3 regions of the Amycolatopsis sp. NBC_00438 genome follow, and region 3 is predicted to be linked to each of the others. Evidence: riboswitches for the same ligand, from Rfam matches in the RefSeq annotation. Region 3 holds a riboswitch; each other region holds the start of a gene.

Region 1 (7,757 bases), 360 kb from region 3:
CCCGGCGTCCCCGGCTCGCCGCAGTTCCCGGCCCAGGCACCGCCGTCACAGCCGGTACCGATGCCACCCCCGAACGTCCAAGGCCCGTACAACGTCCACGGCGCACCGTCCGGACCGTACAACGTCCAAGGCGCGCCATCGGGGCCGTACAACGTCCAAGGCGCGCCGTCCGGACCGTACAACGTCCAAGGCGCGCCATCGGGGCCGTACAACGTCCAAGGCGCGCCGTCCGGACCGTACAACGTCCAAGGCGCGCCATCGGGGCCGTACAACGTCCAGGGCACGCCGTCCGGGCGTTACCCCGGCCCGCCGCCCCGGCCGCCGCAGCAGCAGTTCGCCCCGCCGCCCCCGCCGCGGCCCGACCCCGTGGTGAGCACGTGGGGCGTGCCGCAGACGGCGTCCTGGGCCCGCGGCGACGAGCCCGCGCGCCCGGCCGGCGCCCCCGGCGGCAAGAAGGGCCGGCTCGGCGAGGTGCTGGAGACCCAGGGCCTGGAGGGCGAGCAGCTGACGGTGCAGCTGCTCGAGGTCCAGGACCCGGCGGACTTCCTGTTCGGTGCGGCCGGCTACCGCCTGGAGGAGGGCGAACGCTCGGTCGTCGTGCACACGGAGATCACCAACCGCGGCGCGATCCCGTTCGCCTCGCTGCCGGACAACTACCTCGAACTGCTCACCGCCGACGGCCGGACGATCGGCAAGGCCCCGGTCTCGCTGACCTCCCGGCCGCCGCACAAGATCGGCGTCAAACCGGGCGAAACCCTCGGCGGCCACACGGTGTACGTCCTGCCGGACACGACCCGGGTGGTCTCGGTCCGCTGGAGCCCCCGGCCGGAACCGGACGAGCGCACCCTCATCTGGTCGATCGAGGACTAGTAGCTCTCGTCCTGCAGGATCTTCAGCGCGTTCGCCAGGTCGTCCGGGTACTCCGACTCGAACTGCACCCAGCGGCCGTCCGCCGGGTGGGCGAAGCCGAGCGTCTTCGCGTGCAGCCACTGGCGGTTCAGCCCCAGCTTGCGGGCCAGAACCGGGTCCGCGCCGTAGGTCAGGTCGCCGACACACGGGTGCTTCAACGCCGAGAAGTGGACGCGGATCTGGTGCGTCCGCCCGGTTTCGAGCTTGATGTGCGCCAGCGACGCCGCGCGGAACGCCTCGACGACCTCGTAGTGCGTCACGCTGGGGCGGCCGCCTTGGACCACCGCGAACTTGTAGTCGTGGCGCGGGTGGCGGTCGATCGGGGCGTCGATGGTGCCGCGCGTCGGGTCCGGGTGGCCCTGGACGATCGCGTGGTACCCCTTGTCGACCGTGCGTTCCTTGAACGCGCGCTTCAGCACGGTGTACGCATGCTCGCTCTTGGCCACGACCATCACGCCGGTGGTGCCCGCGTCGAGCCGGTGCACCACGCCCTGGCGCTCGGCCGCGCCGGACGTCGCGATGCGCAGGCCGGCCGCCGCGAGGCCGCCGACCACGGTCGGGCCGGTCCAGCCCGGGCTGGGGTGCACGGCGACGCCGACCGGCTTGGAGATCACCACGATGTCGTCGTCGTCGTGCAGGATCCGCATGCCTTCGACCGGCTCGGCGACGATCTCCACCGGGTTCGCCGGCTCCGGCAGCGTGACCTCCAGCAGGCCACCCGCGGCCAGCCGGTCCGACTTGCCCGCCGGGCGGCCGTCCAGCAGCACGTCGCCGGATTCGGCCAGTTCGGCGACGACCGTGCGGGACAGCCCGAGCATCTTGGCGAGGCCGGCGTCGACCCGCATCCCGTCGAGCCCGTCGGGCACCGGGAGCATCCGCGAGCTCACGCCTGGTCCTCCTGCTTGGTTTCCCCGGCCTGCTCGGCCTTCTTCTTGTCCTTGGTCGACGTGCCGTCGTAGTCCTTGCCCAGCAGGGACAGCAGCACGATCAGGGCGCCGCCGACGCAGATCGCCGAGTCGGCGATGTTGAAGATCGCGAAGCCCTTGCCGTTCGGCGCGAACGCCGAGATGAAGTCGACGACGTGGCCCTGCAGCCCGCCGGGCGCGCGGAAGATCCGGTCGGTGAGGTTGCCCAGCGCGCCGGCCAGCACCAGGCCGAGGCCGATCGCCCAGCCGATCGACCGCAGCCGCCGCGAGATCCAGATGATCGCGATGACGACGGCGAGCGCGACCAGGGCCAGCACCCACGTCATGCCGGTGGCCATCGAGAACGCGGCGCCCGGGTTGCGGATCACCTGCAGGTAGATCAGCCCGCCGAGGATCCGGACCGGCTCCTTGCCCTCCAGGTTGGCGGTGACCAGGTTCTTCGTCACCAGGTCGATCGCCCAGAACACCACCGCGACGGCGAACACCCAGCCCACCCGGCGCTTCGGCAGCAGCGGCTTCGCCGGGGCCTCCGGCGTCTCCTGGACGGGCTCGGGCACCGCCTCGGCGGCGGCGTCGGTGTCGGGTTCTCCAGCGCTGGACTCGGTGCTCACCGCACCATTGTCCACGGCGCTGGTCAGGGCGTGTCGGCGGCGGTGTCCGGGCGGCGGCGCAGCACGGCGGTGAAGGCCGCGGCGAACAGGATCGCCGCGGAGACCAGCACGCCCGCGGCGTCCGCCGAGAGCACCACGGCGACCAGCGCGAACGCCGCCGCGGTGAGCAGGACGAGCCGGCTGCGCTCGCAGGCGGCGAGCGCGAGCAGGCCGAGCGTGGCCAGCAGCGGGCCGCGCAGCCCGTCGCCGAGCCGGAACTGCCAGGACCCGACGAGGTCCAGCAGCGGGACGGCGAGCAGCGCGGCCACCGTGCCGAGGACGAACCGCCCGGTGTGGACAGCCCGCCCGGCCCGGCGCAGGCTCAGCGCGTACCAGAGCGCCGCGCCCAGCAGGACCACGTCGAGGGCGACCAGCCACACCGGTCCTTCGGGCAGGCCGGCGCCCGGTGCGTAGAAGTCGTCCTGGGTGAGCCACTGCGCGCTGTACCGGGGCCTGCCTATCCCGTCGGCGGCGCGCGCGTTCTCCTGGCTCATCGGCAGCGAGAACATGGTCGCGAAGTGGCCTTCGGCCGGGCTGCGCCGCGCCAGCAGCTGCGTCACGACCATGCCGATCTGCGCGAAACCCAGCAAGGCCAACGGAAACCAGAAACGCGGCACTCTCCCCATCGGCCCAGGCTAGCGCTCAGCAGAAGGGCGGCAGCTCCCGAGTGTCGCCGGCGGGCGCCCAGCGGCCGTCCACCTTCGTGTACTCCCAGCGCGCGCCGCGGGCGGCGATCTGGCGCAGGGCCAGCAGCACGCGGTCGACGTGCTCCTCGGTGCTGCCGAGGCCGAGGCTGACCCGCACCGCCTGCTGCCCTTCACCGCCGGTGACGCCGATCAGGCGCCTGGCCGCGATGTGGGCGCAGAAGGCGCCGTCGCGGACGCCGATGCCGTACTCGGCCGAAAGGACCGCCGCGAGCCAGCCCGGGTCGAAGCCGTCGACGACGAAGCTGACCGTGCCGACGCGGTCGACCGGCGCGTCGAACAGCCGCAGTTCGGCGCAGCCCGGGATGCTCTCGAGGCCCTTGCGCAGCCGGGTGAGCAGGGCCTGTTCGTGCGCCTCGACGGCGTCCCAGTTCCGGCTGAGGGTTTCGCAGGCGACGCCGAGCGCGTACACGCCGACCGTGTTGGGGGAACCGGCTTCGTGCCGCTCGGGACCGGAGTTCCAGACGACCGCGTCCTCGGTGACGAGCTTGGTCGCGCCGCCGCCGGCGAGGTACGGCCGGGCGGCGCGCAGCCAGTCGGCGCGGCCGATCAGCGCGCCCGCACCGAAAGGCGCGTACAGCTTGTGGCCGGACACGGCGACGTAGTCGACGTCCAGCTCCTTGATCGAGACCCGGCGGTGCGGCGCGAGCTGGGCGGCGTCGAGCGCGATGCGGGCGCCGTGCTTCCGCGCCACCGCCGCGATTTCCGCGACCGGGAGCAGTTCGCCGGTCACGTTGGACGCGCCGGTGATGACGACGAGCCGGGGCCCCTGCGGGGATTCCGCGAGGGCTTCGTCCACAGCGGACACCGCGGCGAGGCGGGTGCGCGGGGTCGGCAGGCGCCGGACGTTCGGGCCCTGCCACGGCAGCAGCGCGGCGTGGTGCTCGGTGTCGAACACGACCACGGCCGTGCGAGGCGGCAGGCTGCGGGCGAGCAGGTTGAAGGAATCGGTGGTGTTGCGGGTGAACACGACGGTGTCGGTCCGCCGCGCGCCGACGAAGCGGCGCAGGGTGTCGCGGGTGCGCTCGTAGAGCTTGGTCGAGACCTGCGAGGCGAAGCCGGCGCCGCGGTGGACGCTGGCGTACCAGGGCAGGAACTCGTCGACGGCCGAGCGCACGGCGTCGAGGCACGGCGCGCTCGCCGCGTGGTCGAGGTTGGCGTAACCGATGTCCCCGCCGGTGACGAGCGGGACCCGCAGCGAGGCGCCCACGACGGTCGGAAGTGCCTGCGCCGCAACGGTTTCGACGGGCTGGGGGGTGCTGGTGCGATCGATGGCGAGAGTCATCGGTGCCTCCTCGGCGATCCGGGGGACCCCCGGCGAGGGGCCCGCGCTTGCCCGTCGCACGGCGCGACCGGCCCGGTCTTCACCCGGGGCACCCCACCGCGGAAGGAGGGTTGCCGGCCAGCAAGCCGGGGCTTAACGCTGGCACTCATGACCTGAGACAGAAGGTAACCGAAAATCCGCGTGGCGGCCAACCCCCGCCTCACATGTTGAGACGCCGCTCACAAGTCGAGCAGCATCCGAGAAGCGTCAGAGCTTCGCGCGGAAATGGCCCGGAAGCTGCGTCACGGCGTGGTCCGCGAGGTGCGTCGCGGTGCCGGTGTACTGGTCCGCGCCGGCGGTGAAAAGCCAGCCGCCCAACGTCTTCCCGTCGATCGGCTCGCCGTGCGCGGCCGCGACCGTCGTCGACAGCCGGCCGTAGGCGACGCCGTTCCAGTCCGCCGCGGCCGCGTCCGGCAGCGTCCAGAGCGTGAAGTGGACGTGGGCGCCGGTGCTGCTGCCGCCGCACGGCAGGGCGTTGCCCGTCGAGCCGAGCACGTCGCCGGCCGCGACCTGCTCACCGTCGGTGACCTTGATGCCCTCCATGTGGTAGTACCCGGTGCGCCAGCCGCCGGCGTGGTCGATGGTCACCCAGTCGCCGCCCGCGCAGTGCTGCAGGTGGACGGTGCCGGCCAGCGGCGCCCGCACGGTCTTGTCGGCCGGGCTGAGGTCGAGGGCGTTCTCCACGCCGGTGCTGCCGTCGTCGGAGTGGATCCCGGCGGAGTACACCTGCTGGCCGGCCTTGAACGGCAGGGCCAGGGCCGGAAAGGGGCCCACCTCGGCGGCCGCGTCCGGAGCGACGGCGAGCCCGAGCCCCAGGACGGCCGCCACGACCAGACCAGCACCGCGCGCGTGAAGTTTCATCACCCTGCGTACTCCTTCTGCTCAACACTCACCCATTCGAGCTAACGAATGGAGCGGAGAGTAAGCCAAAAGGACGAACGCAGGGAAGCTCCCCGTGGGGTTTATTCACCCTTGCGGAAAAAGATCACCATGTGGGCGCGGAGATCGGACAAGCACCGGACAACGCCGAGATCACGTACCCGGGCCGCCGACACGGACGAAGGCCGTGAGGGGCACCTTCAGGGACTCTGAGTCCCTCAAGGTGGCCTTCACGGCCTTGGGCCCCTGGGGTCAGATGCCCGACTCGCCGCGCCAGCGGGCCAGGCGGCCGGCGCGGTCCACGGCGCGCAGGCGGCGCTCGACGTCGTCGCGGACCGTGGCCGTCGTGACCACCAGGAGCTGGTCACGCTCCTGCAGGCGACTGGTCTTCTGCGGTGTGAAGCCCGCGCCCTCGCGCACGACCAGGCTGACCGTCGCGCCCACCGGGAGCCGCAGCTCGGACAGGTAGACGCCGTGCAGCTTCGAGCCCGGCTGGATGCGGACCTGCAGCAGCTCGGCGCCCAGCTCGTCCAGGGGCGCGGAGTCGACGTCGAGCTCGTACGCCTCGGACTTCTTCGACAGCCCGAGCCAGCGCGCCAGCGGACCGAGGGTCGCGCCCTGGAGCAGCGTCAGCACGATGACCAGCACGAACACCGCGTCGACCAGGCGCTGGGCGCCGGGCAGCCCCTCCGACAGCGGGATCATCGCGAGCACGATCGGCACCGCGCCGCGCAGGCCGGCCCACGACAGGAACGCCTGTTCCCGCCAGGGCAGCCGGAACGGCAGCATCGACAGCACCACCGAGATCGGCCGGGCCAGCAGCAGCACGACGGCGCCCGCGACCAGGCCCGGCACCAGCGTCTCCAGCAGCCGGCTCGGCGACGCGAACAGCCCGAGCAGCACGAACAGGCCGATCTGCGCCAGCCAGCCCAGGCCCTCGGCGAACGACAATGTGTCGGAGCGGTGCGGCAGCCGGGAGTTGCCCAGGACCAGGGCCGCGACGTACGTGGCGAGCAGGCCCGACGCGTGCAGCAGCTGCCCGGACGAATAGGCGACGACGCACACCGCGACCGTGGCCAGCGGGTACAGGCCGGTCGCCGGCAGCGCGGCCTTGCGCAACGCCAGCCCGCCGAGCCAGCCGAACGCCAGCCCGATCGCCAGGCCCGCCGCCAGCTCGTAGACCGCCAGGAACGGCAGCGTCCAGTCCACAGTGGTGCCCTCGGCCAGCACCACGACGGCGATGTAGGCCGGCGCGTCGTTGATGCCGGACTCCAGCTCCAGCGCGCCGACGAGCCGCTTGCCGATCCCGGCCGTGCGCAGCACCGAGAAGACCGCCGCCGCGTCGGTCGACGAGAGCACCGCGCCCCACAGCAGCGCGAGCCGCCAATCCAGGCCCAGCAGCCAGTGCAGGGCCGCGCCGGTGACCGCGATGCTGACCACGACGGCCACTGTGGACAGTACGATTCCGATGCCCAGCGAGGGTTTCACCGCCGACCACCGGGTCGTCAGCCCGCCTTCGGCGAGGATCATGACGAGCGCCGCGAGACCGAGCGACTGGGTCAGGCCGGGGTTGTCGAAGCGGATGCCGAAGCCGGCTTCCCCCAGCACGACGCCGATGCCGAGGTACAGCAGCAGCGAGGGCAGGCCGAGGCGGATCGAGACGCGCACGGCGAGCACGGAGGCGAGCAGGACGACACCGCCGACGCCGAGCAGCACGGGAAGCTGGTCCATGCCGCCTCCCTCCCGAGTGCTGTGGGGCCCTCAGAATAGTGAAGCGGCCGGATTAACTCGTTCGTGTACCACCGGGACGAGTCGGACACCCGGTGTGTTAGGGCCGGAGCACCGCCAGATCGACGCCCAGCGCGGCGAACGGCTTCTCCGCCGCGGGCAGCACCTTCACCGCGCGATGCCCCTCGGCGACGACCCAGCCGGCGTCGACGGCCTTGCCGAGCAACGCCGCGGGCAGGGACCCGGCGAGGTGGTCCCGGCGCTCCGTCCAATCCAGACAGTCGCGCAGCAGCGCCCGCCGCCCGTCGGGCACCGGCACGCCCAGCTCGTCGAAGACCTCCCGGCCGCGCTCGGTCAGCGCCAGCCCGGCGTCCGTGCTGACCAGGCCGGTGGCGAGCATGCCGTCGCGCACCGCGACGCCGACGAGGCCGGCCAGGTGGTCGTAACAGGTGCGCGCGAACCCGAGCCGCCGCACCCGCACCGACGACTTGAGCCCGGTCACCGGCCGGTGCTCGGCGTGCTGGGCCAGGTGCTCGATGAGCTCGGCGACGCGCGGGTCGGCGATCCGGACGTAACTCGCCCGCCCCTGCTTCACACGGGCGACGAACCCGGCGTCGACCAGCCGGGTGACGTGCTC
Region 2 (7,757 bases), 1.4 Mb from region 3:
TCCCCGGTGACCATGCCACGCTGCTGACCTCGACCCGCCGCGGTGGCGACGAGCGTGTCCACGAACCTGCTCATGGGCGTCAGATTACTGGCTGGCCGTCACCATCCGCCGATCAACGCGGAAACCGGCCTGAGCACCTGCGCAGGAAAGCCGTGAAGGCCTCCTTCCCGGCTCTTACGGCCGGGAAGGAGGCCTTCACGGCTTTCAACGTTGGACCGGTCACTCCAGCAGCTCGGACGTCTCCAGCCAGCGCGCCTCGACGTCCTCGATCTCACCTTTGACGCCCTTCAGCTGCGCGTTCAGCTCCATCAGCTTCGCCGGGTCCGTCGCCGCTTCCAGCAGCGCCGCGTGGAGCTTCTCCTCCTTGGAATGCAGCTGGTCGAGCTTGCGCTCCAGGCGCCCCAGGTCCTTCTGCGCCGCGCGGAGGTCCGCCGCCGACTTCTTGGCCTCGGCCTTCGCCGCCGTCGGGGCCGTCGCGCCCGCGGGCTCCTTGGCGAGGGCGCGGCGGTTCAGGTACTCCTCGATGCCGCCCGGCAGGTGGGTGATGCGGCCGTCGCCGAAGAGGGCGACGATCGTGTCGCAGACGCGCTCCACCAGGTACCGGTCGTGCGAGACCACGACCATCGTGCCCGGCCAGCCGTCGAGCAGGTCTTCCAGCTGCTGCAGGGTGTCGATGTCCAGGTCGTTCGTCGGCTCGTCGAGGAGCAGGACGTTCGGCTCGGCCATCAGCAGCCGGCACAGCTGCAGCCGGCGCCGCTCGCCGCCCGACAGGTCGCCGACCGGGGTCCACTGGCGGGCCTGCGGGAAGCCGAGCTTCTCGCCGAGCTGCGACGCCGTCATCTCCTGCTTGCCGAACACCACGCGCCCGGCGATCTGCTCGATCGCCTGCAGCACCCGCAGGTCGGCGGGCAGGTCGTCGAGCTCCTGGCGCAGGTGCGCGAGCGCGACGGTCGTGCCCTGGATCCGGCGCCCGGTCGACCCCTCGACGTCGCCGCCGAGCAGCTTGAGCAGTGACGTCTTGCCCGAGCCGTTGATGCCGACCAGGCCGATCCGGTCGCCGGGGCCGACCCGCCAGGTGACGTGGTCGAGCAGCGTCCGCTCGCCGACCGTGTACGTCGTGTCTTCCAGCTCCAGCACGGTCTTGCCGAGCCGCCGCTTCGCGAACGCCATCAGCTCCACGGTGTCGCGCGGCGGCGGCACGTCCGCGATCAGCGCCTCGGCGGCGTCGATGCGGTAGCGCGGCTTCGACGAGCGCGCCTGCGGGCCGCGGCGCAGCCACGCCAGTTCCTTGCGCGCCAGGTTCTGCCGCTTCTCCTCGGCCGTCGCGGCCAGCCGCGCCCGCTCGGCGCGCGCGAAGATCCAGTCCGCGTAACCGCCTTCGTAACTCTCGACGCGGCCGTTGGCGACCTCCCAGGTCACACTCGCGACGGTGTCCAGGAACCACCGGTCGTGCGTGACGACCACGACCGCGATGCGCCGGTTCAGCAGGTGGTCGGCGAGCCACTGGACACCTTCGACGTCCAGGTGGTTGGTCGGTTCGTCGAGCACGACCAGGTCGAGCTCGCCGGTCAGCGCGGCGGCCAGGGACACCCGCCGCCGCTCGCCGCCGGAGAGGTTCGCGGTGGGTGTGTCGAGCCCGATCGCGGTGATGCCCAGTCCGTCCACAATGGACCGGACGCGCGCGTCCGCGGCCCATTCGTGCTCGGCGCCGTAGCGTTCGAGCACGACCTCGCCGACGCTGCTGCCGTCCGGCAGCTCGGTGCGCTGGGTGACGACGGCCATCCGCAGCCCGCCGACGTGGCTCACCCGACCGGTATCCGGCTCGGCGAGTCCGGAAAGGACTTCGAGGAGCGTGGTCTTGCCGCCGCCGTTGAGGCCGACGACACCGATGCGCTGCCCGGCCGCGACGCCCAGCGAGACGCCGTCCAGCAGTGGCTTCACCCCGTAGGACTTGCTCACCGCCTCCAGGTTGACCAGGTTGGCCATGCGCTCAGCCGATCCTTTCCACGATCGTGAACCGGGTCGCCACGATCGGAGTCGTGTCGTCCACGGTGAATTCGGGATCCTTCAGCTCGGCGCGCACTTGCGCCGTGTGCCAGAAGGAGGTGTGGTCCGCGCGCCATCCGGCGACGGTCGTGAAGCCTTCGCCCTCACCGACCGCGTGCGCGAGGTCCACTTCGGACAGTGGGAGGATCCGCACCTCGCGGATCTCGATGATCGCGACACCCTTGTCGGCGGAGTCGACGACCAGTTCGCGCTCGCCGGCCACGGGCGGCGCCTCGCCGTCGGCTTCATAACCCGCGAGGAGCGCGGACGTCGTCGTCTTCGTGCCGTCGAGGATCGCCCCGACGAGCTTGTCCCGCAACGGCCCCGGGAACGCGAACTCAGCGCGCCTCACGCGTGCACCCGCGGCGGCGCGGCGCGAGGCGCGTCGTCCCCGCCGACCACCCGCGCGCCCGGCACCGGGCCGTGGGCCACGCGGACCGTGCGGCACACCCCCGCACCCGACAGCTCGGCCGCGACCTCGACCGCCGTCTGCGCGTCTTCGCAGAGGAACGCGCACGTCGGGCCGGAGCCGGAAACCGTGCCCGCGAGCGCGCCCGCGTTGACGCCGGCGCGCAGCGTGCGGCGCAGCCCCGGCCGCAGCGAAACCGCCGCCGCCTGCAGGTCGTTGCCCAGCAGCAGCGCCAGCTGACGCGGATCGCCCGAGGCCAGCGCCTCGACGACCGGCGTGTGCGCGCCGATCCGCGGCGGGTTGCCCTCGGCGCGCAGCCGGTCCAGCTCGCCGAACACCTTCGGCGTCGACAGGCCGCGCTGGTCGAAGGCCAGCACCCAGTGGAACGTGTGCCGCGAGAGCACCGGCACCAGCTGCTCGCCGCGGCCGGTGCCCAGCGCCGTGCCGCCGTAGAGCGCGAACGGGACGTCGCTGCCCAGGCCGGCGGCGATCTCCGCGAGCTCGTCGCGGGTGATTTCGAGGTTCCAGAGGGAAGCCAGGCCGACGAGCGTCGCCGCCGCGTCCGCGCTGCCGCCCGCCATGCCGCCGGCGACCGGGATGCCCTTGCGCAGCACCACGCGGACCTTCGGCTCCTCGGTGCGGCCGACGTGCGCGGCCAGCGCTTCGACGGCGCGCCAGGCCAGGTTCGTGGCGTCGGTGGGCACCGAACCCTCACCCTCGCCGTAGATCTCCAGGCCCGGGTCGTCGGTGACCGCGACGGTCACTTCGTCGGTCAACGACAAGGCCTGGAACACGGTCACCAGCTCGTGGTAACCGTCCTCGCGCAGGTCGTCGACCGCCAGGTGCAGGTTGACCTTGGCCGGGACCCGGACGGTGACTGGGGGCGGGACTACAGCGAGCACCCGACCAGCCTACGTGCCCGCACCGGCCGGCTTCCCGCCAGGAGAAAGGACGTCGAGCGCCCGGCACCCGCTGAACGCCGTGAAGGGCACCTTCAGGGACATAGAGTCCCTGAAGGTGCCCTTCACGGCTTTGGGGGCCGGCTTTGGGGTCAGGCCGCGGCGACACCCTGGGGGCCGCGGGCGGTGTGCGTGACGTGGCCGCCGCGCTCGGCGACCCACGCCAGCGCCGCGTCGGCCCGCTCGCCGCGGACGCCGAGGCGGAACCGGCCGACCGGGGTGTCGCCGATCCGGGTCAGGCCCCCGCCGATGGTGGCGAACTCGACGTCGAAGCGGCCCGCGGCCTCGGGCAGCAGGGCGCCGACCGAGGCAAAGCCGACCAGCACGACGTCGACCGAGCGGTCGTAGCGCGACGCCTGCGCGCGGGTGGTCTCGATGGCCGGCAGCAGCGCCTGCGCGGTGCGGCTGCCCGGGTTCGAGATCAGGTCGAGCACGGAGCCGCGCTCGACGACCGTGCCGTCTTCGAGCACCGCGACGTCGTCGCAGACACGGCGGACGACACTCGCGTCCGGCGTCGTGACCACGATGGTGACGCCCAGCTCGGCGCGCGCCCGGTCGAGGACGGTGAGCACCGCGCCGGCCTCTTCGGGGTCGATGCCGGCGGTCGGGTCGTCGGCGAGCAGCACCGCGGGGGCCGCGGCGAGTGCCTTCGCGACGGCGACGCGGCGGAGCTGGCCGGCGGTCAGCTCGCCGGGACGCTGCGCGGCGCGCGGGGTCAGGCCGACGAGGTCGAGCAGCGAGCCGACCTTGCTGCGGCGCTGCGGGCCGTCGATGCCCAGCTGCTCCAGCGGGGACGCGATGTTGCCGGCGATGGTGCGCTCGGCGATCAGCTCCGACTTGGTGCCGACGACGCCGAGCTGACGGCGGATCTCGCGGAGCCGGCGGCCGTCGAGCGTGCCGGTGTTGAGGCCGTCGAGCCGCACGACGCCGCGGTCGGGCCGCTCCTGCAGCGCGATGCAGCGGGCGAGAACGGACTTGCCGGACCCGGCCGGGCCGACCACGCCGAACAGCGAGCCGGCCTGGACGTCGACGCTCACATCGTGCAGCGCGACGACCGGATTTCCGTTGAGGGCAAAGGACTTGGACAGGTTTTCGACGGTGATCACGAAGGCTCCAGAAAACGGGGCGCGTAGATGTACGCGTCCGGCCGCAAGCAAGTGTCCGTCCTCTATGGACGGTGCATGAAGAAGAGGTGTGACGGGTCGAGCAAGCTCAGTTGGAGCGTCGACATGCGGTCACGGAGCGGCGACCCTCGTCGACAACGCGGCGTTTGGTCAGCAGCAGCGGGCGAGCAACCCTCTTCATCGGGACGGCCTCCATCGGTCCTGGCGGTAGCACCTGCCCTGCGGAGGGTGGTTGCTGCGACTTCGGCGAGCCAGGTCTCTCAGTCGCTCGGGATGGACGTACTGAGTAAAACCGATCCCGAGGAGCGAAAGCAAGCCTGTTGGGCCAGATCACACGACTGGAGGTGTCCGGATCGCGAGACGGGCACCGCGGAGGACGTATTTTGCCGCGGTCAGCCGGCGACGGCGGCGAGCCGCGCGAAGTCGTGCACGTCCAGCTGCTCACCGCGGGTCTTCGGGTCGATCCCGGCGGCCACCAGCAGCTCACCGGCCCGCTCGGCCGACCCGGCCCAGCCGGCGAGCGCCGCGCGGAGCGTCTTCCTGCGTTGTGAGAACGCGGCGTCCACGAGACCGAACAGCCGGTCCCGGTCCTCGGACGCCGGCGCGTCGCCGCGTTCGAAGGCGACGAGCGCCGAATCGACGTTGGGTACCGGCCAGAACACCGAGCGTGGCACCGCGGCGACCTTGCGCGCCGAGCCGTACCAGGCGAGCTTGACGCTCGGGACGCCGTAGATCCGGCTGCCGGGGCCGGCGGCCATCCGGTCGGCGACTTCGGTCTGGACCATGACGAGGCCGCGGCGCAGCGACGGCAGCTCGGCCAGCAGGTGCAGCACGACCGGCACGGCGACGTTGTAGGGCAGGTTGGCCACAAGCGTGGTGGGCTCGGCGGGCAGATCCGCCTTCGAGACGCGCATGGCGTCGGCCTCGAGGACGTCCAGCCGGCCCGCGGCGTCCGGCCCGCGTTCGGCGACGGTCTTCGGCAGCCGTTCGGCCAGCTTCGGGTCGATCTCGACGGCCACGACCCGCGCCCCGGCGGCCAGCAGCCCGAGCGTCAGGGAGCCGAGCCCGGGCCCGACCTCCAGGACGACGTCGTCCGGGCCGAGGCGCGCGAGGTCGACGATCCGCCGCACGGTGTTGGGATCGTGCACGAAGTTCTGCCCGAGCTTCTTGGTCGGCCGCACGTCCAGCTCGGCCGCCAGCCCGCGGATCTCGGCAGGTCCCAACAGTTCAACCACCGGGTGAGCTTACCCAGCATGGTCCGGCAACACCGCGAGGGCAGCGGTGGCCAGCTCGCGCACCCGCCGCCAGTCCGGCTCGGCCGCGAGAGCATCGAACGTCCAGAGGTGTGCGTTGACTTCGCCGCTCATCCGTGTGAGCAGGCAATCGAGTTCGGCGAGGGCCGGTGTGGCCTCGCCGTGTCCTGGGCTGCGTCCGAGGTCTTCGTAGAAGTCGTCGAACTCCAGGGCGAGTTCGTCCGCGCAGACGGGAATGCCGATCTCGCGCAACCACGCCTGCTGCCGCTCGGCGGGCCACGTCAGCCGGGTCAGTGCCACGCGGAAGTACCGGAGCTTGTGCCGTTGGTAGTACTCCTCCACGGACCCAGTCTGACCAGGTCCTGGGGCCGGGGCACCCGAATATCCGTGCGGGGAGGGTCGGCCCGCGTACCCGGACAGTCGGCTCGCGTACTTGAAGGGTCGGCTCGCGTGATCGAGGAGCCGACACGCGTGATTGGACGTTCGACACACGTGACCGCAGGCGGAACCCGCGTGATCAGGCGGGTATCTCGCCTGATCACGCGAAACGGCCCCCACCCGGAGGTGGGGGCCGTTTCGGAAAAGCGGAAGTCAGGCCTTCTTGCCGCAGACCGGCCAGGCGCTGTAGCTGCCGCCGCGGCCGGCGCGGACCTTCTCCGCCACCGCGATCTGCTCTTCACGCGAAGCCTGGTTCGGCAGCGCGGCGTACTGGGAGCCGCCGTAGGCGTTCCAGGTCTGCTTGTCGAACTGGAGGCCGCCGTAGTAGCCGTTGCCGGTGTTGATGGCCCAGTTGCCGCCGGACTCGCACTGCGCGATGCGGTCCCACGCGGAACCGTCGCCGATGTCCGGGGTCGCGGCCTTCTTGGTGCCGACGTGGATGATCTTCGGCTTGGCCGGAGTGATCACCTGCTCCGACATCGACTCGCGCGAGACCTCTTTGCCGTTCTTCTGCGTGACCTTGTAGGTCACCATCTTCTCGCCCGGCGTGCCCGGGTCCTCGACCTGCGTCTTGCCCTTGTCGAGGTCCGGGTCGTCGACCTTCTGCTCGGGCGGGGCGATGGTTTCCTTCTGGTTCACCATCGAGACGCCGGTCCGGCTGATGTGGACCTCGGCGCCGTCGGTCAGCTTGACGTCCAGGCCGCCTTCGGCCGCGTCCTCCGGGCCCAGGGTGAGCTTGTACTCGCCCAGGAACTCCTTCGTGGTGACGGCGGTCGTCGTGACCTGCTTCGGCTCGTTGGCCCCGTCGAAGAGCGTGAGGTGCTTGAGCGTCTTGATCTGGACCGTGGCGCCCTCGAGGGGCAGCTCGCCGTCCTTCGGCATCGACATCCACGTGCCGGCCTTCTCGGCGTCGGTCATGCCGAGCTGGGACAGGGCGTCGCCCAGGTGGGTCGCGCGGACCCAGGACGTGCGCTCCGCGCCGTCGACGACCAGCTTCAGCTGGCGGCCGCGCTCGAGCTTGATGACGCCGCCGTCGCCGACCTCGGCCTGCGGGGACGGGGAGAGCGAGTCGTGCGCGCCGACCGACAGGCCCGCGTCCTCCAGCACCTCGCCGACGGTGTCGCCGAACGAGTGCACGGTGGTCGTCTGGCCGTCGACGTCGACGGTGATGCTCTTGTTCATCGCCAGCGCGGCCGCGCCGCCGCCGGCGATGCTGATCATGACGCCGAGGACGGCGCCCTTGAGGAAGCGGCGCTTCCAGACCTTGGAGGTCGCCCGGATGCTCTCGTCCAGCATGGCCTTCTTGGCCTGCGGGGACGCGGTCCGGTCCGCCTCGATCTCGTCCGGGATGACGATCGGCGGGAGGTAGGTGGTCTCCGCGTTGATGAGGCGGATCAGTTCGTCGACGTCGACGTCGATCGACGCCATCATCGCGTCGGCGTCGGGGCCGAGCGCGGCGAGGATGTCCTGCTGCGTGATGTTCGGGTCGTCAGAAAAGTCGAGCTGGCCGTACGCGGTGTCCTCGAAG
Region 3 (7,757 bases):
CTGACCGTCGACCTGCCAGGGCAGCCGGACGTTCTGGGCCTTGATGGTGATCCCGCGCTCGCGCTCGATGTCCATCCGGTCGAGGTACTGCGCGCGCATGGCCCGCTCTTCCACGACGCCGGTGAGCTGCAGCATGCGATCGGCCAGGGTGGACTTGCCGTGGTCGATGTGCGCGATGATGCAGAAGTTCCGGATGAGCTCCGGAGGCGTGAAGGTGGTGTCGGCGAACTTGTTGCGCGCTGTCACTCGAATGAGTCCTCGGAAAGTCGGGGATGGCCACGTCCATGCTCCCATGGCGCTCCGGGTGCGGGTGGGGGTCATCCCCGATGCGAGCCCACGTGAACCGTGGTGCCCTCGAAGTATGAGCACTTCGCACCAGCCGGCACCACCTCCCCAGCCGGATCCGGACGGTTTCGGCCGTGTCCTCGACCGTGCCTTCGGTCACCCTTCGGGCGTGCTCGGCCGCCTCGGCGGCCGGCTCATGGCCCGGGGCAACTCCGCCACCGAACACCGCGTCGTCGACCTGGCGAAGCTCGAACCGGACGAGACCGTCCTGGTCGTCGGGCCCGGCCCCGGCGTCGGCCTGCACGCCGCCGCCCGGCTGGCCGGGCGCACGATCGGCGTCGACCCCTCCCCCGAGATGCTGGCCCTGTGCCACGAACGCTGCGGTGACCAGGCCGAACTCCGGGAGGGGTCGGCGGCGCACACCGGCGAGCCCGGCGAGTCCGTGGACGTCGTCCTGACCGTGAACAACGTCATGCTCTGGGACGACCGCGCGGCCGGCTTCGCCGAGCTGTTCCGGGTCCTGCGCCCGGGTGGCCGGCTGCTGCTGTCCGCGCACGAGAAGTGGCTGCCCGTGAGCAGGCACGTGCTGGCCGACGAAGCCGCCGAAGCGGGCTTCGCCGACCTGCAGACGTGGACCTGGGAACCACCCGGCTTCACCGCGCTCGCCGCGCAGCTGCGGGCCGTCAAACCCGCCTAGCGGGTGTCCGTGCGGATCGGGTGCCCCTCCGGCACCTCGACCAGGACGATGCGCGTGCCGTCGGGATCGGCGATCCAGGCCTCGTCCAGGCCCCAGGGCTCACGCTGGGCGTCCCGCACCGGCGTCAGGCCCTTCGCCCTGAGCCCGGCCAGCTCGCCGGCCAGGTCGCGCACCTGCAGCCAGAGCACCAGATCGGGCGACGCGCCCGTCTCGCCCGAGCCGGACACCTCCACTGAGCCGTGGCCCAGGAAGAACACCGTGCCGCCGGGGAACTCACGCTCCACGGCCAGGCCGAGCGTGTCGCGGTAGAACGCGGTCGTCGCCTCGACGTCCCGCGGGCGGATCAGCAGCCGGCTCTTCAGGACTTCCATCCGACCATCCCTACCGGAGGTCCTCAGGCCGCCGCAATCGCGGCGATGCCGGACAGCACGATCACCGACCCGGCCAGCCGCCGCACGGCGTCCCGCTCGCCCAGCACCAGCCACGCGGCGAGGCCGCCCAGCACGATGCTCAGCTCCCGGGCGGGCGCCACCAGGCTGACCGGCGCCATCGTCAGGGCGAACAGCACGAGGATGTAGGCGATCGGCGACAGCAGCCCGACGATCAGCACCTCGCGGCGCTGGTCACGCCAGAGCCGCGTCACCTCGGCGCGGCCGGCCCGCGCGCTGGGCAGGAGCAAGGCGCTCTGGATGAGCGTGCCGAGGCCGAGGTACACGACCGGCGGCATGCCGATGCCGGTCACCGAGTGCGCGTCCCACAGGGTGTAACCGGCGATCGTCAGGCCGGTCAGCACGCCGTAGAAGATCCCGGCGCGGCGTGCCTTCGCGGCGGCCGGGTCGTGCGCGGCGCCACCGCGGCGGCCGGTGCTGATCACCAGCACCCCGGTGATCACCAGGAACGCGCCGAGCAGGCCGAGCCAGCCGGGCCGTTCGCCGAGCACCAGGACGGCGGCCAGCACCGACAGCAGCGGCCCGGTGCCCCGCGCGACGGGGTAGACGACGGACAGGTCGCCGACGCGGTAGCCGCGCTGCAGCACGATGCCGTACCCGACGTGCAGCACCGACGTGCCCGCCGCGGCCAGCAGCCAGCTCCACTGTGGACGTTGCGGCTCGACGACGAGCAGCACGACCGTCACCGGCAGCAGGGCGACGGCGGAAACCGTGTAGTAGAGCCAGACGAACTGGGTGCCGCCGGATTCGATCCGCTTGGCGGCCAGGTTCCACGCGGCGTGCACGACGGCCGCGACGAGGACGAGGGACAGAGCGGTGGTGTTCACAGGACCCCTTAGGGGTTTTCGCGCGCGCGAAAACCGGGTCCTCCAGGCTTTTGCCCCGTCAGATGAACGGCGGGCCTTCCGGACCCGCCGATGGTGCCGCTCGGACCAGACCCACCGGTTCCTGGTTGTCTCGCTGGTGTGACTCGAACTGCGGGCGGACCGGTGACGGAACCCTAGGCACTACCGCCGTCCACCGTACTCCCGGTGATCCGGGCCTCGCAGGACGCGGTCGCGGGCGGCCGGAGCTGGGCTGTTAAAGTCGTGGCTCGTTGCCGTGCGGCATTCCGTCATGGAGGAAACCCGCTTTCGCGGGGCCACACGAGCGCGGCGGCGAAGCTCACCGAGTGAAAGCAGGAGCGCCTCATGGCCAACATCAAGTCGCAGATCAAGCGCATCACCACGAACGAGAAGGCGCGTCAGCGCAACCAGGCGATCCGGTCCTCGGTGAAGACCGCGATCCGCAAGGTCCGCGAAGCCGCTGACTCCGGTGACAAGGCCAAGGCCGTCGAGATGCAGCGCGACGCCGCCCAGAAGCTGGACAAGGCCGTCTCGAAGGGCGTCATCCACGCCAACCAGGCCGCCAACAAGAAGTCGGCGCTCGCGAAGCGCGTCAACTCGCTCTGAGCTGCCTGATCTCTGGAGAAGCCCCGGCCCCGGCCGGGGCTTTCTTCATGATCAGCGGTCGCCCTTGGCCGCCGCCACCTGCAGGACCGCGCGTTCCAGCGCGTAGTTCGGGTCCGCCGCGACGCCCTTGACCTCGGCGTTCAGCCGCGCGACCACCCGCATCGCGGTGGCCAGGCCGTCCTGGTTCCAGCCGCGGGACTGGCCTTGGGCCTTGCGGACCTTCCACGGCGGCATGCCCAGCTCCCCGGCCAGCTGGTTCGGGTTGCCGCGGCCCGCGCCGGAGACGCGGGCGATCGTGCGGACCGCGTCCGCCAGCGCGTCGGCGACCAGGACGTGCGGGACGCCGAGCTGCATCGCCCAGCGCAGCGACTCCAGGGCCGCCGCGCGGTCGCCGCTCACGGCCTTCTCCGCCACCGCGAACCCGGTGACGTCGGCACGGCCGCGGTGGTAGCGGTGGACCGCGTCGGCGTCGACGACCCCGCCGGCGTCCGCCACGAGCTGCATCGCCGCCGAGGAGAGTTCCCGCAGGTCGGAGCCCACGGCGTCGATGAGGGCCGCGACCCCGGCCGGGTCGATCTTGCCACCCGCCCGGCGCACCTCGTGGCGGACGAACTGCTCCCGCTCGGCGGGCTTGGTCAGCTTCGGGCACTCCGTCACCTCGGCGCCGGCCTTCTTCAGCACCGCCGGGAGCGTCTTGCCCGCCTTGCTGCGTCCACCGCCGGTGTGCACGACGACGAGCACGATGCCGTCCGCCGGGTCTTTCAGGTACGAAGCCACGGCGTCGGCCAGCTCCTGCGAGATGTCCTGCGCCGACTCGAGGACGATCACCCGGCCCTCGCTGAACAGCGACGGGCTGACGAGTTCGGCCAGCTCGGGCGCTGTGAGATCGGACACCCGGGCCCGCGTCAGCTCCGCCGTCGCGTCGATCGCGCGGGACGCGGCCAGCGTCTCGCGGACGGCCCGCTCGATCAGCAGTTCTTCCTCACCCAGGACCAGGTGGAGCGGGGCCGGGGCGGTGGCTTGCGCGGTCACCCGGGAATCCTCTCACTTGCTTCCCGGTGCGCCCGCTCCGGTGATGTCGAGCGGGCACCATGGCACGCCTCGAGCACCATGTCGTACGGTGTCCTGGAGGCGGCGCGCTCTTTGGCGCGCACCGACAACTGAATACCGCTCATCCAGAGGGGCAGAGGGAACGGCCCGACGAAGCCCCGGCAACCGGCGTACAGCCTGTCATCCCGCGATCGCGGGATAGCTGACGACCACGGTGCCAATTCCGGCCCGCTTCGGCGGGGCAGATGAGGAAGGAACCTCGCGATGACCGCAACCCTCGGCACGACCTCCACCACCAAGACCCCGGATCTCGGACCGGCCGTCGAACTGGTGTCGAAGGAAGAGGGCCACCGGCAGCCGCTCGCCCCCGAGTTCGTCTCCGCCGAAGACTTCTCGCCGCTCGAGGTCGCCTACGACTTCGGCCGCGTCCGTCGCGAAGACATCGAGGCCGGCCCCAAGAACATCTGGCGCTACAAGAAGCTCCTCCCGGTTCCGTCCAACGTCGAAGAGATCCCGAACACCGAGCCCGGCGCGACGCGGCTGATCCGCGCCGACCGCCTGGCCAAGGAACTCGGCCTCAAGCGCGTGTGGGTCAAGGACGACACCGGCAACCCGACGCACTCGTTCAAGGACCGCGTCGTCGCCGTCGCGCTGGCCGCGGCCCGCGAGTTCGGCTTCGACGTGCTCGCCTGTCCCTCGACCGGCAACCTGGCCAACGCCGTCGCCGCCGCGGCGGCCCGCGCGGGCTGGAAGTCGGTCGTCCTGATCCCCCAGTCCCTCGAACGCGCCAAGATCCTCACCACCGCGGTCTACGACGGCGACCTGATCGCCGTCGACGGCAACTACGACGACGTCAACCGCCTCGCCACCGAACTGGCCGGCGAGCACCCGAGCTGGGCCTTCGTGAACGTCAACGTCCGCCCGTACTACTCCGAGGGTTCGAAGACACTCGCCTTCGAGGTCGCCGAGCAGCTCGGCTGGCGGATCCCGCCGCAGATCGTCGTGCCGATCGCCTCCGGTTCGCAGCTCACCAAGGTGGACAAGGGTTTCCGCGAGCTGGGCCAGCTCGGCCTGGTGGACGCCAGCCCATACAAGGTGTTCGGCGCCCAGGCCACCGGCTGCTCGCCGGTCTCGGCCGCGTTCCGCGCCGGCCACGACGTCGTCCAGCCGGTGAAGCCGGACACCATCGCCCGCTCGCTGGCGATCGGCAACCCGGCCGACGGCCCGTACGTGCTCGACATCGTCAACCGCACCGGCGGCTCGATCGAGGACGTCACCGACGAAGAGGTCGTCGAAGGCATCCGGCTGCTGGCCCGCACCGAGGGCATCTTCACCGAGACGGCCGGCGGGGTCACCGTCGCCACGGCGAAGAAGCTGGTCGAGACGGGCAAGCTGGACCCGGACGCCGAGACGGTGCTCCTCATCACCGGCGACGGCCTCAAGACCCTCGACGCCATCGAGAACCACGTGGGCCCCAAGGCCACCGTGCCGGCGTCGGCCGCGGCCGTGAACCAGGCCCTCGGCTACTGACGTCTCCCCCGCCGGGGGCGAGCCCAGGCTTGCCCCCGGCGGGAACGCGTTGCCGGGCAACGGAATCAAGTCAGCGGCGAGGCGGCCCTCGTGGCTCACCCCGCCGGGCTATCGCGGGCCCTGACGGGTCCGGGACGACGGCCGTGTCGCCGTCCGTGTCGGTCCGGGTCACCAGGGCGCCGAGCGCCGACAGCGTGTCCACTGTGGACTTGCTGGGATGACCGTAGGTGTTGCCCGCGCCGACGCTGATGAGCGCCGCCCGCGGGGCCACCGCGGCGAGGAACGCCGGCAGCGAGTACCGCGAACCGTGGTGGGGCACCTTGAGCACCTCCGCTTTCAGATCTCCGACGTCGGCCAGGAGGTCCGCCTGGGCCGCCAGTTCGACGTCACCGGTCAGCAGCACACGCCCGGCCGCCGTCTCGGCCCGCAGGACGACCGAGCTGTTGTTGATCGTCGTGCCGTCCTGCCGACCGGCCGGGCGTTCCGGCACGTAGGTCGGCCCGAGCACGTCGAGCGCCAGCCCGGGCAGGTCGACCCGCTCACCCGGGCTCAGTTCCACCAGCGGCACGTGGCGGCTCAACGCTTCCTCGGCGACCTGCCGCCACGCCCACTCCGGCGTCCGCCCCGGCCCGACGGCGATGCCACCGACCGACCGGCCGTCGAAGACCGACGCGAGCCCGCCGATGTGGTCGGCGTGCAGGTGGCTCAGCACCAGCAACGGGATCCGGTCGACCGAGAGCCGGTGCAGGCACTCGTCGACCGGCCCCGGCTCGGGCCCGGTGTCCACCACCACGGCCCGCCCCGGCTCGGCCGTCGCCAGCACGACCGCGTCGCCCTGGCCGACGTCGCATTCGACCATCGCCCAGTTCCGCGGAGGCCACGCCGGCGCGAGCACCCGCACCGGTACGAACACCAGCAGCGCGCCGACGATCACCACCGCCAGCAGCAGCCGGACCCGCCGGTACCGCACCGCGAACACGAGCACCGCGAGCACGGCCGCCGCGAGCAGCGCGCCCGCCCAGCCGGCCGGCCAGGCCACGACCGCGCCCGGGGCCCGCGCGCCGTGCCGCGCCACGAAGATCAGCCACTCGGCCTCCGGGCCGGCCAGGCGCACCAGGAACGTCCCGGCACCCGGCCACCACGGCGCGGCGACCGTCGCCAGTACCCCGAGCACCGTCGCCGGGGCGACGACGGGCGCGGCGAGCACGTTGGTCAGCACCGACACCAGGCTCACCGTGCCCGCCATCCCGGCGAGCACCGGCGCCGTCACCACGAAGGCGGCGAGCGGGATCGCCAGCCCTTCGGCGAAGCCCGGCGGGACGCCGCGGCGGACCAGCACGCCGGCCCAGCGCGGAGCCAGCAGAACCAGCCCCGCGGTGGCGAAGACCGACAAGGCGAACCCGAAGTCCGTGGCCATCGCCGGATCCGCCACGACCAGCAGGCACACCGCGAAGGCCAGCGCGGGCAGCGCCGAACCTCGCCGTCCCAGCGCCAAGGCCAGCAACGCGACCGCCGCCATGACCCCGGCGCGCAGCACGCTCGGTTCCGGGCCCACCAGGACCAGGAACCCGGCCAGGCACAGGCCCGCCGCCACGGCCGACAACCGCGGGCCCAGCCGGAGCACCCGCAGCAGGAGCAGGACCGCACCGCAGGCGACGGCAAGGTTTCCCCCGCTGACCGCGGTCAGGTGAGCCAGGCCCGCCGTGACGAACTCCTGCTCGACCCGAGGTGACAACGCGCTCGTGTCGCCCAGTACCAGCCCCGGGAGCAACCCCGCGGGTTCCTCCGGCAAGGTCCGGCTCAGGTCGTGCAGGCCGGACCGCAGCCCGGCCGCGGCCTCCTGCCACCACGGCGCCGGACCCGCCTCGCCCGGCGGGCCACACACGGACAGCACCGCCACGGTCAGATCCGAGCCACGCGGTGGCATCAGCAGGCCCGCCACCAGAACTTCCTGGCCCGGTACCATTCCCGCCCACTCCGTGACCGGCGCGAGCAGCAGGACCCGCCCGGACGAGACGACCGGCTGCCCGTCGACGGACGCCGTGCGCACGTCGGCCGTCAGCACCACGGACCGGGCGCCCGCCTGCCGATCGGCGTACCCCGCGCTCCGCACCGGCCTCGGCCGCTCCGCGACGACGACCTCGAGCTTCGCGGGCAGGCCCTGGGCCGCGGCCGCGCGCAGGCCGTCACGCTCCGCGTCGTGGATCCGCCAGGCGATCGGACCCGCGGCGACCAGGCCGAGCACCAGCAACGCCGCCGCCGCGCCCAGCCCGCGCGACCGGCTGCGGGCCCGCC

The links. Region 3 has a riboswitch for S-adenosylmethionine ahead of thrC (threonine synthase). Riboswitches for the same ligand answer to the same signal wherever they lie in the genome.
Region 1: it holds a riboswitch for S-adenosylmethionine, as region 3 does, so the genes downstream of both, OG494_RS03145 (aminotransferase class V-fold PLP-dependent enzyme) here and thrC (threonine synthase) in region 3, are expected to answer to the same signal.
Region 2: it holds a riboswitch for S-adenosylmethionine, as region 3 does, so the genes downstream of both, OG494_RS42950 (methionine ABC transporter ATP-binding protein) here and thrC (threonine synthase) in region 3, are expected to answer to the same signal.

The regions. Positions count from the first base shown of each region.
Region 1 is NZ_CP107923.1:650,140-657,896, reverse strand. It holds gene OG494_RS03165 (AsnC family protein) at 1-870, shown strand, start outside; gene OG494_RS03160 (RluA family pseudouridine synthase) at 867-1,796, opposite strand; gene lspA (signal peptidase II) at 1,793-2,392, opposite strand; gene OG494_RS03150 (hypothetical protein) at 2,470-3,111, opposite strand; gene OG494_RS03145 (aminotransferase class V-fold PLP-dependent enzyme) at 3,128-4,474, opposite strand; SAM riboswitch class IV at 4,513-4,627, opposite strand; gene OG494_RS03140 (M23 family metallopeptidase) at 4,721-5,374, opposite strand; gene OG494_RS03135 (potassium/proton antiporter) at 5,645-7,123, opposite strand; gene OG494_RS03130 (ArsR/SmtB family transcription factor) at 7,221-7,757, opposite strand, start outside.
Region 2 is NZ_CP107923.1:9,314,279-9,322,035, reverse strand. It holds gene OG494_RS42970 (fatty acyl-AMP ligase) at 1-74, opposite strand, end outside; gene OG494_RS42965 (ABC-F family ATP-binding cassette domain-containing protein) at 220-1,986, opposite strand; gene OG494_RS42960 (ASCH domain-containing protein) at 1,991-2,398, opposite strand; gene OG494_RS42955 (4-(cytidine 5'-diphospho)-2-C-methyl-D-erythritol kinase) at 2,395-3,357, opposite strand; gene OG494_RS42950 (methionine ABC transporter ATP-binding protein) at 3,507-4,520, opposite strand; SAM riboswitch class I at 4,728-4,818, opposite strand; gene rsmA (16S rRNA (adenine(1518)-N(6)/adenine(1519)-N(6))-dimethyltransferase RsmA) at 4,931-5,773, opposite strand; gene OG494_RS42940 (hypothetical protein) at 5,783-6,133, opposite strand; gene OG494_RS42935 (transglycosylase family protein) at 6,383-7,757, opposite strand, start outside.
Region 3 is NZ_CP107923.1:285,535-293,291, reverse strand. It holds gene lepA (translation elongation factor 4) at 1-246, opposite strand, end outside; gene OG494_RS01260 (class I SAM-dependent methyltransferase) at 362-982, shown strand; gene OG494_RS01255 (VOC family protein) at 979-1,353, opposite strand; gene OG494_RS01250 (DMT family transporter) at 1,377-2,258, opposite strand; gene rpsT (30S ribosomal protein S20) at 2,622-2,882, shown strand; gene holA (DNA polymerase III subunit delta) at 2,934-3,914, opposite strand; SAM riboswitch class I at 4,051-4,184, shown strand; gene thrC (threonine synthase) at 4,197-5,462, shown strand; gene OG494_RS01230 (ComEC/Rec2 family competence protein) at 5,533-7,757, opposite strand, start outside.